Regions from separate parts of the Kurthia sp. ISK08 genome, predicted to be linked through region 2. Evidence: riboswitches for the same ligand, from Rfam matches in the RefSeq annotation. Region 2 holds a riboswitch; the other holds the start of a gene.
The links. A riboswitch is a leader RNA that binds a small molecule or an ion and turns the genes downstream of it on or off. The one in region 2 is predicted to bind S-adenosylmethionine.
Positions count from the first base shown of each region.

Region 1: it holds a riboswitch for S-adenosylmethionine, as region 2 does, so the genes downstream of both, ACKVQX_RS10990 (MetQ/NlpA family ABC transporter substrate-binding protein) here and metA (homoserine O-succinyltransferase) in region 2, are expected to answer to the same signal.

Region 1 is NZ_JBJXHL010000005.1:181,008-186,367, reverse strand. Features, by position in the region: gene ACKVQX_RS11010 (hypothetical protein) at 1-409, shown strand, start outside; gene ACKVQX_RS11005 (tetratricopeptide repeat protein) at 414-902, opposite strand; gene ACKVQX_RS11000 (carbon-nitrogen family hydrolase) at 962-1,750, opposite strand; gene ACKVQX_RS10995 (pyridoxal phosphate-dependent aminotransferase) at 1,864-3,054, shown strand; SAM riboswitch class I at 3,143-3,257, shown strand; gene ACKVQX_RS10990 (MetQ/NlpA family ABC transporter substrate-binding protein) at 3,339-4,160, shown strand; gene ACKVQX_RS10985 (methionine ABC transporter ATP-binding protein) at 4,190-5,215, shown strand; gene ACKVQX_RS10980 (methionine ABC transporter permease) at 5,202-5,360, shown strand, end outside.
Region 2 is NZ_JBJXHL010000003.1:167,341-172,700, forward strand. Features, by position in the region: gene ACKVQX_RS07420 (aminotransferase class I/II-fold pyridoxal phosphate-dependent enzyme) at 1-559, opposite strand, end outside; SAM riboswitch class I at 723-835, shown strand; gene metA (homoserine O-succinyltransferase) at 908-1,816, shown strand; gene ACKVQX_RS07430 (GTP-binding protein) at 1,922-3,847, shown strand; gene ACKVQX_RS07435 (Cna B-type domain-containing protein) at 4,110-5,360, shown strand, end outside.

The sequences.
Region 1 (5,360 bases), on a different contig from region 2:
TGTTAGCTTAACTGCCTATGTGGTCGTAGCCAAAACACCGAAAGAACAATCCTTACAACACGATATTCTAAATAACATTCAACTCTCTAAAGTAAAAGCAAATACACTCATTTCACCTGAAGATCAAATTTATCAAATTACTTCAAATGATTCTTCCGCGCTACTTTCTTTAGTAGAATCAATGTCTGTAAAAAAAGCAAAAATCAAAGACCCTAAAAACTACACAAGTATTTCATTCTCAGGTGTTGGTGGCTCTTTTCAACTTTTCATTTATGAAAATAGCTACATAACAATCCCAACACAAGATACTGATACAGTTTATGAGATTATCGAGCCAAAACTAGCGAAAAGACTACTCGATGTAACGAACAAAATACAAGAAAATAAACAAAATCGAATCTCTAAGTAGCGCGTTATGACCATATGCGATTCAATTGTTGGCTATAAAATCGAATCGCTTTTTCATAACTTTTTATTTCTTCATCATTCGTTGTCTCTACTAAACTTGTTAATAAGCGATTCATTGCTTCTTCATGGCGTTCTAAATTATATAAAGTCATCGCATGGAATACATGAATTGCTTGATTTCGTGGAAATAACTGTAATCCTTTTAAAAAAGTATGATGTGATTTTTCATATTCCCCGAGTGTACGATACGTACTACCTAGACCGATGTAAGCACCTTGTAAATCTTCCTCGGGTAATCCAAGTGCAATCGCTTTTTCATAAAAAGGAACTGCTGCTATTTCTTGTCCCAGAACATCAAAACTCCATGCACACTGGTATTGAATGATTGCATCTGCTGGGTATTCATCAGCTAGTTTTTGCAAAATCTGATTTGACTCCTCTTTCTGTCCTAACTTCCTTAATTCAATCGCCTTTAAAAGCTTTACTTCTTTCATGTTCATATCTCCCTCTTTCAAAAGAAAAAGCTAGGACGTATCAGCCCTAGCTTCATTTTTTATTTCAATACATCTTGATACAATTCTGGTCTGCGATCATCATAGACTGGAATACGTGTGCGCACTTCATCAACTTTTGAAAAATCAACGTCGACAATCGCTAATTCCTCATCTTCTCCACCAGTCCATAAAATTTCACCCCATGGTTCGATTACCATCGACTGTCCGTTAAAGTTATCTTTATTGCGACTAATGCGATTGACTGCTACTACAAAACATTGATTTTCAATTGCACGTGCTTGTAATAATGTTTTCCAATGATCAATTCGTGCAGTTGGCCACTGCGCTGAAACGAATAATACTTTTGCGCCGTTTAATGCGTGTAGACGTAACCATTCTGGGAAACGAATATCGTAGCAAATCACACCTGCCGCATCTAAATCACCCAGTTTGAAATTATTTTGTGTGTTACCAGAAGATAGATGCAAGTGTTCATCCATCAAGCGGAATAAGTGTGCTTTATCGTATTCGCCTACTAGCTCACCCTCATTATTGTAGACGAGCATCGTATTATAGAATTTGTCGCCCTTTTTCGTTGCGACTGAACCGCCCACAATATGAACATGCAATTCTTTTGCTAATTGTGATAAAAAGGCTTTTGTTCTTTCTCCGTCAACATCCGCAAGACCTTCAAGTTTTTCAAGTGCATAACTCGTATTCCACATCTCTGGTAGAATGACAATTTCCGCCCCTTTATTTGCAGCTTCTCGAATTAATTCTTCCACACGAGAAAAATTTTTTTCAACATCGCCAAAAGCAACTTGTAGCTGAATACAACCTAATTTCATCTCTCCACCACCTAGACTTTTTTTCTGAAAAGTATTATGATTCACGATAAAACTTCTACTATTCAGAATATTTCTTTCTCTATCATAACAAAAAAGCCAAAGGAGGCAACCAAATGCCTTATTCTGATTTACTCAAACAATTACCTGAACAATTTTTCGCGAAACTCGCAAAACGTGTAGCCGAAAAAGTTGCAGAAGGTCACGATATTATTAATTTAGGTCAGGGAAATCCAGACCGCCCGACACCTCCTCATATCGTCAAGGCGATGCAAGAGGCAACAGCCGATGTCGCGAATCATAAATATTCACCGTTTCGTGGAATTGATGAATTAAAAGAGGCGATTGTGACATTTTATAAACGTGAATATGATGTAACACTCGATGCTGAAACAGAAGTCGCTGTGCTATTCGGTGCGAAAGCTGGTCTAGTAGAACTGCCGATGACACTCTTAAATGCTGGCGATACCATGTTACTTCCTGATCCTGGCTATCCCGACTATTTATCAGGTGTCGCACTTAGTCATGTAAACTTTGAAACGATGCCACTTCTTGCTGAAAATCAGTTTTTACCTGATTATGCGGAAATTGCACCTGATATTTTAGAACGTGCAAAATTGATGTATTTGAATTACCCGAATAATCCTACAGGTGCTACAGCGACACCTGCATTTTTTGAAGAAACGGTACAGCTTGCAAAACAACATGACTTCGTTGTTATGCATGACTTCGCTTATGGAGCGCTTGGTTTTGATGATGTAAAACCATCTAGCTTTTTACAAACAGAGGGTGCAAAAGAGATCGGTGTTGAATTTTATACCTTATCGAAAACGTATAATATGGCAGGATGGCGTGTTGGCTTTGCTGTCGGGAATAAAGAAGTGATTGCAGGACTTAATTTGCTACAAGATCATCTTTATTGCAGCATTTTCCCAGCGATTCAAGTTGCCGCAGCACATGCATTAACAGGTCCACAAGATTGTGTAGAAGAACAATTGGCTGTATATGAAGCTCGTCGTGAAGCACTGATTCAAGCATGTTCAAAGGTTGGATGGTCTGTCACTGCACCTGCAGGTAGTTTTTTTGCTTGGTTAAAAGTGCCTGAAGGTTATACGAGTGAAGCTTTTGCAGATCTTCTCTTAGAGAAAGCTTCTGTTGCAGTTGCAGCAGGTAACGGATTCGGTCTACATGGCGAGGGTTACGTTCGCGTTGGTTTACTCGTATCGCCTGAACGATTAGTTGAAGCTGTAGAACGTATTGCACATCTACCTGAATTTTCGACTGTTTTCCGCTCGAAAGTGCATTAATTTTGTTTTCTCAAGAAAATAATGTTTGACTTTACTGAAAATTAGCTATAGATTGAATATATCAAATAGTTATATAAAAATATAAAATCTCTTATCAAGAGTAGCTGAGGGACTGGCCCTATGAAGCTCGGCAACCTTCCAATACATCGGTATTGTGAAAGGTGCTAATTCCAGCAAGATGACACAATCTTGATAGATAAGAGAGGTAAAACCAACACTTTCACCTCTCTTTTTGTTAAGAGAGGTTTTTTTATATGCTACATACAAAAAGGAGCGTTTTATTTATGAAAAAAGCAACAGGAATCGTATTATCACTTGTATTATCAGCATCAGTTTTAGCAGCATGTGGGAAGAAGACAGAAGATAGCCAAGCAGCAGCCGAAGATAACAAATTAGTATTAGGTGTAACGGGCGGACCACACGAAGAAATCGCAAAAAAAGCAGCCGAAGTAGCGAAAAAAGATGGTTTAGATGTTGAGATTAAAGCATTCTCTGATTATGTATTACCGAATACTTCTCTTGTAGAAGGCGACTTGGATGCAAACAGTTTCCAAACACTAACTTTCTTAGCGAACTTCAACAAAGAGAAAAATGAAAACCTTGTATCAGTTGGTACAACAATTTTAACGCCAATGGGTTTATATTCGAAAAAAGTGAAGAAATTAGAAGATTTAAAAGCGGGTTCAACAATCGCAATTCCAAATGATGCGGCGAATGGTGATCGTGCCTTACAAGTACTAGCAAGTAAAAAAGTTATTTCTCTAAAAGATACGGGCGATAAATTGGCAACACCGAAAGATATTGCAGAAAACAAAAATAAATTTAAATTTGTAGAACTAGAAGCTTCACAATTACCACGTCAATTAGACGAAGTAGATGCAGCAATGATTAATACGAACTTCGTTTTAGAAGCAGGCATTGATCCAAAAACAGCGCTACTACGTGAAAATACAGATTCACCACATATTAACGCAATTGTTGTAGAAGAATCACATAAAAATGACGCAGATGTGAAAAAATTCGTTAAAGCTTATCACTCAGAGACAGTGAAAAAATTCATTGAAGATGAATTTGACGGTGCAGTAATCCCTGTATTCGATAAGTAAACGGTTAGATTGAAAAGGAGGAGTCATCTATGATTGAGCTGAAAAATATTGAGAAAAATTTCGTTTCAAATAAAAAAGTCGTAACTGCTGTAAGAGATGTCAATCTTACAGTACCTGCTGGAGAAATTCATGGTGTTATTGGCTATAGTGGTGCTGGTAAAAGTACATTAATTCGTTGTGTGAATCTACTTGAACAACCATCAAAAGGACAAGTTCTAATCGATGGGAAAGATTTAACGAAGTTATCGGCATCTGGTTTGCGTAAAGTACGCAGTAAAGTCGGTATGATTTTCCAACACTTTAACTTATTAAAAACAGTCACAGTGTATGAAAATATCGCGATTCCATTAAAGCTAGCGGGTGTACCGAAAAAAGAATTAGATGCACGTGTACAAAAATACCTACAAATTGTTGGTTTAGAAGACCGCGCAACGAACTATCCTGCTCAACTTTCTGGCGGGCAGAAACAACGTGTCGCGATTGCACGCGCCCTATCACTTGAACCGACTATTTTATTAAGCGATGAAGCGACTTCAGCACTTGACCCAGAAACGACGGATTCAATTTTAGATTTACTCCTAAAAATCAATCGTGAACTTGGCATTACGATTTTATTAATTACACATGAAATGAACGTTATTCAAAAAATTTGCGACCATGTTTATGTGATGGAGAATGGTTCAGTTGTAGAACAAGGCTCGACAATTGAATTGTTCACAAACCCCCAACATGCGACAACGCGTAAATTTTTAAATACGATTTCACAACGTCAATTAAGTGATTCACTTATTGATTCCCTTCATGTAACAGGTGATGTGACGCGTCTTACATTCGTTGGTGCGAGCACAGGACAACCTGCACTTGCTGAAATTAGTAAACGTTTTGCAGTCACACCAAACATTTTAGCTGCAAATATTATCGAACTTAAAAATGGCATTGTCGGTAACATTACCGTTCATTTAGAAGGCGATGATGCAGCACGAGAACAGGCATTACAATATCTTGAGCAATCAGGAATTCAAGTGGAACAGTTAGGAGGTCTTGTCTATGCGTGAATTTATTGATCAATGGGGCGATATTTTATGGGAAGGTGCGATTCAAACCTTCCAAATGACAAGTATCTCACTTATTATTGCCATCTTAATTGGTATCCCACTCGGTGTAGCAGTCGTGTTAACACGTCCTGGACAACTTCTAGCA
Region 2 (5,360 bases):
ATGCGACAGAAGGCATTGCTGGAACGGGATTCCCTGGAAGATTTAAAATGAGCATTTTCGCACGTGCACAAATATCTTCTGGAATGGCATCAAAATCAGGTAAAAACTGATGTTCAGCTGTTAATGGCATCGCATACGCTTCACATTTTGCGAGATGAATGCCTGCTGCATAAGCTACATAGGCAGGGTCCGTTGTGAGTACAATGTCTCCTGGATCACAAAATGCGAGCGGTAAGTGCACAAGTCCTTCCTGAGAACCCATCGTTTGAATGATCTCTGTTTGTGGATCTAATTCCACGCCACTACGACGTTGATAATAGTTGGCAACTGCTTCATGAAATCGCTCCGTTCCACCGAGCGTATAGCCATAACTATCAGCCTTTTCAGCTTGTTTTGCTAATTCTTCTCGCACAATTTGAGCAGGTGGTAAGTCAGGACTTCCCAAACTTAAATCAATAATTTTTGTGCCTGTTGCCGCTTTCTTTTTTGCAGCAGCTTTTAAACTACCGAAAATGGCTTTCGGAAATTGATTCATTAATGTTGAACGATGCATCGTCATCATGTTGTGTCACTCCTTTAATTCGCTTATTTCTTCTTTATTTTACCATATTGTATTTGGCTAAAAACACTATTTACGTTTTTAAAAGAGAGATTTTATTGAATTATCAGAAATGTTTGCTATTAAAGTATGGTTCTGCTATGATAGTTAATAATTCAATATTGTCTTATCAAGAGAAGCCGAGGGAATGGCCCGATGACGCTTCAGCAACCTCTGTTTAAAACAGAAAGGTGCTAATTCCTACGGAAGCTCCATTATGCTTCTGATAGATAAGAGTCGGATACATATGTGTAGCCTCATTCTTATCAAAGAGTGAGGTTTTTTTATATTTAAAGGGGGAGTTTCATCATGCCAATCAATATACCAAGTGGGCTACCAGCAACTGAAATTTTAAAAGAGGAAAAGATTTTCATTATGGACGAAGTGCGTTCGACAAGCCAGAACATTCGTCCGTTAAATATTTTAATTTTTAACTTAATGCCTGAAAAAGAAAAGACCGAGTTACAATTACTTCGTCTTTTAGGAAATACACCACTTCAAGTAAATGTTACGTTTTTAAATACGGCGACACATGAATCAAAAAATGTTAGTAAAAATCATTTAGAGTCATTTTATACGACGTTTGAACATGTAAAACACCGTAAATTTGACGGTATGATTATTACAGGAGCGCCAATTGAATTATTTGAATTCCATGAAGTTGATTTTTGGGATGAGATGGTCGAGATTATGGAATGGACGAAAACAAATGTCACGTCTGTTTTGAATATTTGTTGGGGCGCACAAGCGGCACTCTACTATCATTATGGTATTGGAAAATATACATTACCTTCAAAATGTTCGGGTGTGTTCGATCACATCGTGCATGATAGTACCGTTAAGTTAATTCGCGGATTTAATGATGTATATACAGCACCACATTCACGTAATACCTCTGTTTCAAGAGAGGCTATTTTAAACCATCCTGATTTAGAACTCGTGTCTGAATCAGACGAAGCAGGGGCATTTATTATCGTATCGCGTGATGAAAAACAAATTATGATTACAGGTCATTTAGAATATGATGCAGATACATTAAAGCAAGAATATGATCGTGATGTTGCAAAGGGCATCGAACCGCAAGTACCAAAACACTATTTCCCGAACGACGACCCAACGAAAAAACCGTTGAATCGTTGGCGTTCACACACGCATCTATTATTCTCCAATTGGTTGAATTACTATGTGTACCAAGAAACACCGTATGAATGGGAATAAACAGCAAACCATCTTTTTTCGTGTATATTCGAAAGAAGATGGTTTTATTATTGGACATGATATAATTCATAGTAGAGACGCTTTGATAAGAAATGAGGAAAGACAATGAAGAAAACAATTGGTATTTTAGCACATGTAGATGCAGGGAAGACCACCTTTTCAGAGCAATTACTTTTTCATACGAAAAGTATTCGCACCATTGGGCGTGTCGATCATCAAAATGCACATTTAGATTTGCATGAGATTGAACAACAGCGTGGCATTACCGTTTTTGCGGAACAGGCAACATTTACATATCGAGAAAATGATTATACGGTGATTGACACACCAGGACATGTCGACTTCGCGGCAGAGATGGAGCGTTCGATTATGGCACTGGATGGGGCAATTCTTCTATTAAACGGAACAGACGGTGTACAGGGACATACAGAAACAGTTTATCGTTTACTAAGAAAATATCGTATTCCTACACTGTTTTTCGTTAATAAAATGGATTTAATTAGTGCCAATGCAGCAACAGTGACAGAAGAAATTCAACAAGAATTAATGGAATATGCACTACCATTTCATGACTGGGCAACAGGAATAGAAGAATTTGCAGGACGAGATGAGCAATATTTAGAAGACTATTTAGAAGAAAGTTTATCCGAAAGCGAATGGCAAAAAAGGCTTTCAAAAGCTTTTATGGTACAAGAACTTTCACCGATTTTATATGGCTCAGCATTAAAAGATGAAGGCATCGATTTTGCATTAGAAGTGCTAGATACATTGCTCCAGCCACAGCATAAATCGGGAGAGTTACAAGGAATGATTTATAAAATTCGTCACATTGAACAAAATCAACGTATGGCTTTTATAAAAATTCATCAAGGTTCGTTGAAAGTAAGAGACGATGTACGCTGTGGTGGGAATTGGTTTAAAATCACACAAATTCGTAAATATCACGGTAAAAAATTTGAGGAATTACAGCGAGCGGAAGCAGGTGATACGGTAGCGATAATTGGTTTGAAAGAAGCAAAAGTTGGTATGGGAGTAGGTGAATTTACGCCTTCTTATGAAATAGATTTGCGTCCAACGATGCGTACACAAATTGTTTATGAAGGCGCCTTACATCCAAAAGAGTTACTAGCATATTGTCGTTTGTTAGAAGCAGAAGATCCAGCACTTAGTGTGACGTGGCAAGAAGAAATACAGAAAATAACACTTCATATTATGGGTGAGATTCAATTAGAAGTGCTACAGCAAATTTTTGAAGAACGCTTTAGCGAGCAAATTGCATTTACAGAACCGACAATTATCTATAAAGAGACGATTCAACAGACGGTACGAGGATACGGCCATTTTGAACCGTTAAAGCATTATGCAGAAGTGCATTTACAAATCGAACCAAATGAACGTGGAGCTGGAATTGAAGTAATGAGCAAGTGCCACCCGAATGATTTAGCAATCGGACTGCAAAATATGATTCAGCAATCACTCATTGAAAAAAAGCATCGTGGTATTTTAACAGGCTCTGAAATCACTGATTTACGTGTAACGATTTTAACAGGACGTTCGCATCCGAAACATACAGAAGGTGGTGATTTTAGAGAAGCGACATTACGTGCCTTGCGTCAAGGATTAGAACAAGCTGAAAATCAATTACTTGAACCGTATTATTCATTTTCATTGAAGGTGCATCATGAACTATTTGGACGCATTGTCACAGATGTAACGAATCGTCATGCACAAGTAGATGAACCACAATTTATGGGTGAACAGGTGTATATGACAGGGCTTGCGCCAGTCGCAACGATGCGTGACTATCCAATTCAGTTTGCTGCTTCAACGAATGGTCGAGGTAGTCTGCAACTCCGTGTTGATGGTTATGATGTGTGTCATAATGCAGAGGAAGTAATAGAGCAAATGGCGTATCAAAAAGATGCTGACCCTGAGTACAGTTCAAATTCAGTATTTTGTGCAAAAGGAAAAGGCTATTCCGTTCATTGGACAGAAGCCAAAGAAGCGATGCACTGTCCAATTATTGAATAAAATAAAAAGACTTCATTCAGAATTATTAGGAATGAAGTCTTTTCTTTTTAGATTAAGAAAAATATAGCCATATATATATTAAAACTAAATAACTAGGAAAAATATATTATATCTTAAAAATCGCACAAAATTAACCTTAAATGAAGTATATCACCAAAAAATGTTGGATTATAGTAATTTGAATGTTTTCTGTAAATATGAATAGGGGAATACATTCTTAGACATTGTAAGTTAAAGAAATTTATGAAAGGGAGCGTTATGTATGAAAAAATGGCTCAGTATACTCTGTAGCTTATGTTTAATTTCGACGCTATTAATTAACCCCTATGTATTTGCAGCAGGAGATGATAATGCAACAAAGGCTGTTATATTTAATGGTGATCAATATGTTACAGATGTTGAAATGAGGACGCCCTCAGGAACAGTTATTGAAAATAACGGGACATTAGAAGTTGGAAAAACATACGATTTAGATTATCAGTGGAACTTACCTGATAATACGTTTGAAAAAGGAGATGTTTTAAACTTCTCAATCCCAAAAGAATTTATTATTGTGAATCAATTTGACTTTACTTTAAGTAATGATGGAAAAGAAGTTGCGAAAGCAAAAGTACTAGGTAACAAAGATTCGTATTATTATATACAGATGACTTTTACAACGGATTATATTTCAACACATTCAGATGTAAGTGGTGAGTTCAACTTACAATATAGATTGAATGAAAAATACGTGAAAGAAGGAAGCAATGAAATTCAAATCCCTCCTGGTGAAATCATTACTGTAGTTGTTCCACCTTTTGAAACAGGTGGCGGCGGTGGTGGTGAAGGTGCTGGTCATCCAAATAATAGTTTAAAGAATGGTGCAGTAAGAGATGTTACGATGAAGAACCCTGAAACAGGCGTGTTCGATATCCCAACAAGAATTATGACATGGGAAATCGGGTTAGGACGAAATGTACTGTTAGGGAAAGCAAGTTCCTTTGATGAAATCAGTTCGATTACTGTAGAAGATGCACCGATTGATCAAGAGATTATTGCTGTGTATTCTTTTGATAAATCTTGGCCTGATACTTTTGCGTTTTCAAAAGGTTTCTTTGATAAATCATCGTTTAGTATTGATGTAATAAAAGAGAATGATATGGGTTTAAAAAGAAATCCAACAGGCGGATATTATGAAAGTTTCAAAACAGAAATTTTACCCCAAGTAAAAGAATATGAAGAATATGCACAGAATAAAGGCGATGCATTCCGAGAATATGCCTTAGAATATTCGACACTTCCATTAGATGAAGTGGTAGAAGAGCGTGAATTTGAAAATAAAGCAAAAATCACCGTAAAATACAAGGATGATAAATATCCACCTAATTCATGGGTATTAGAAAAAAAGGTAGAATGGAATGTTGGATCAGGTTCAATCACAGGTAAAACAGCTAATGTTGAGATGAAAAAAGTAGATGAGCAATCACGTGGCTTACAAGGTGCTGTATTTGATTTATACAAACAAAGTCGATCA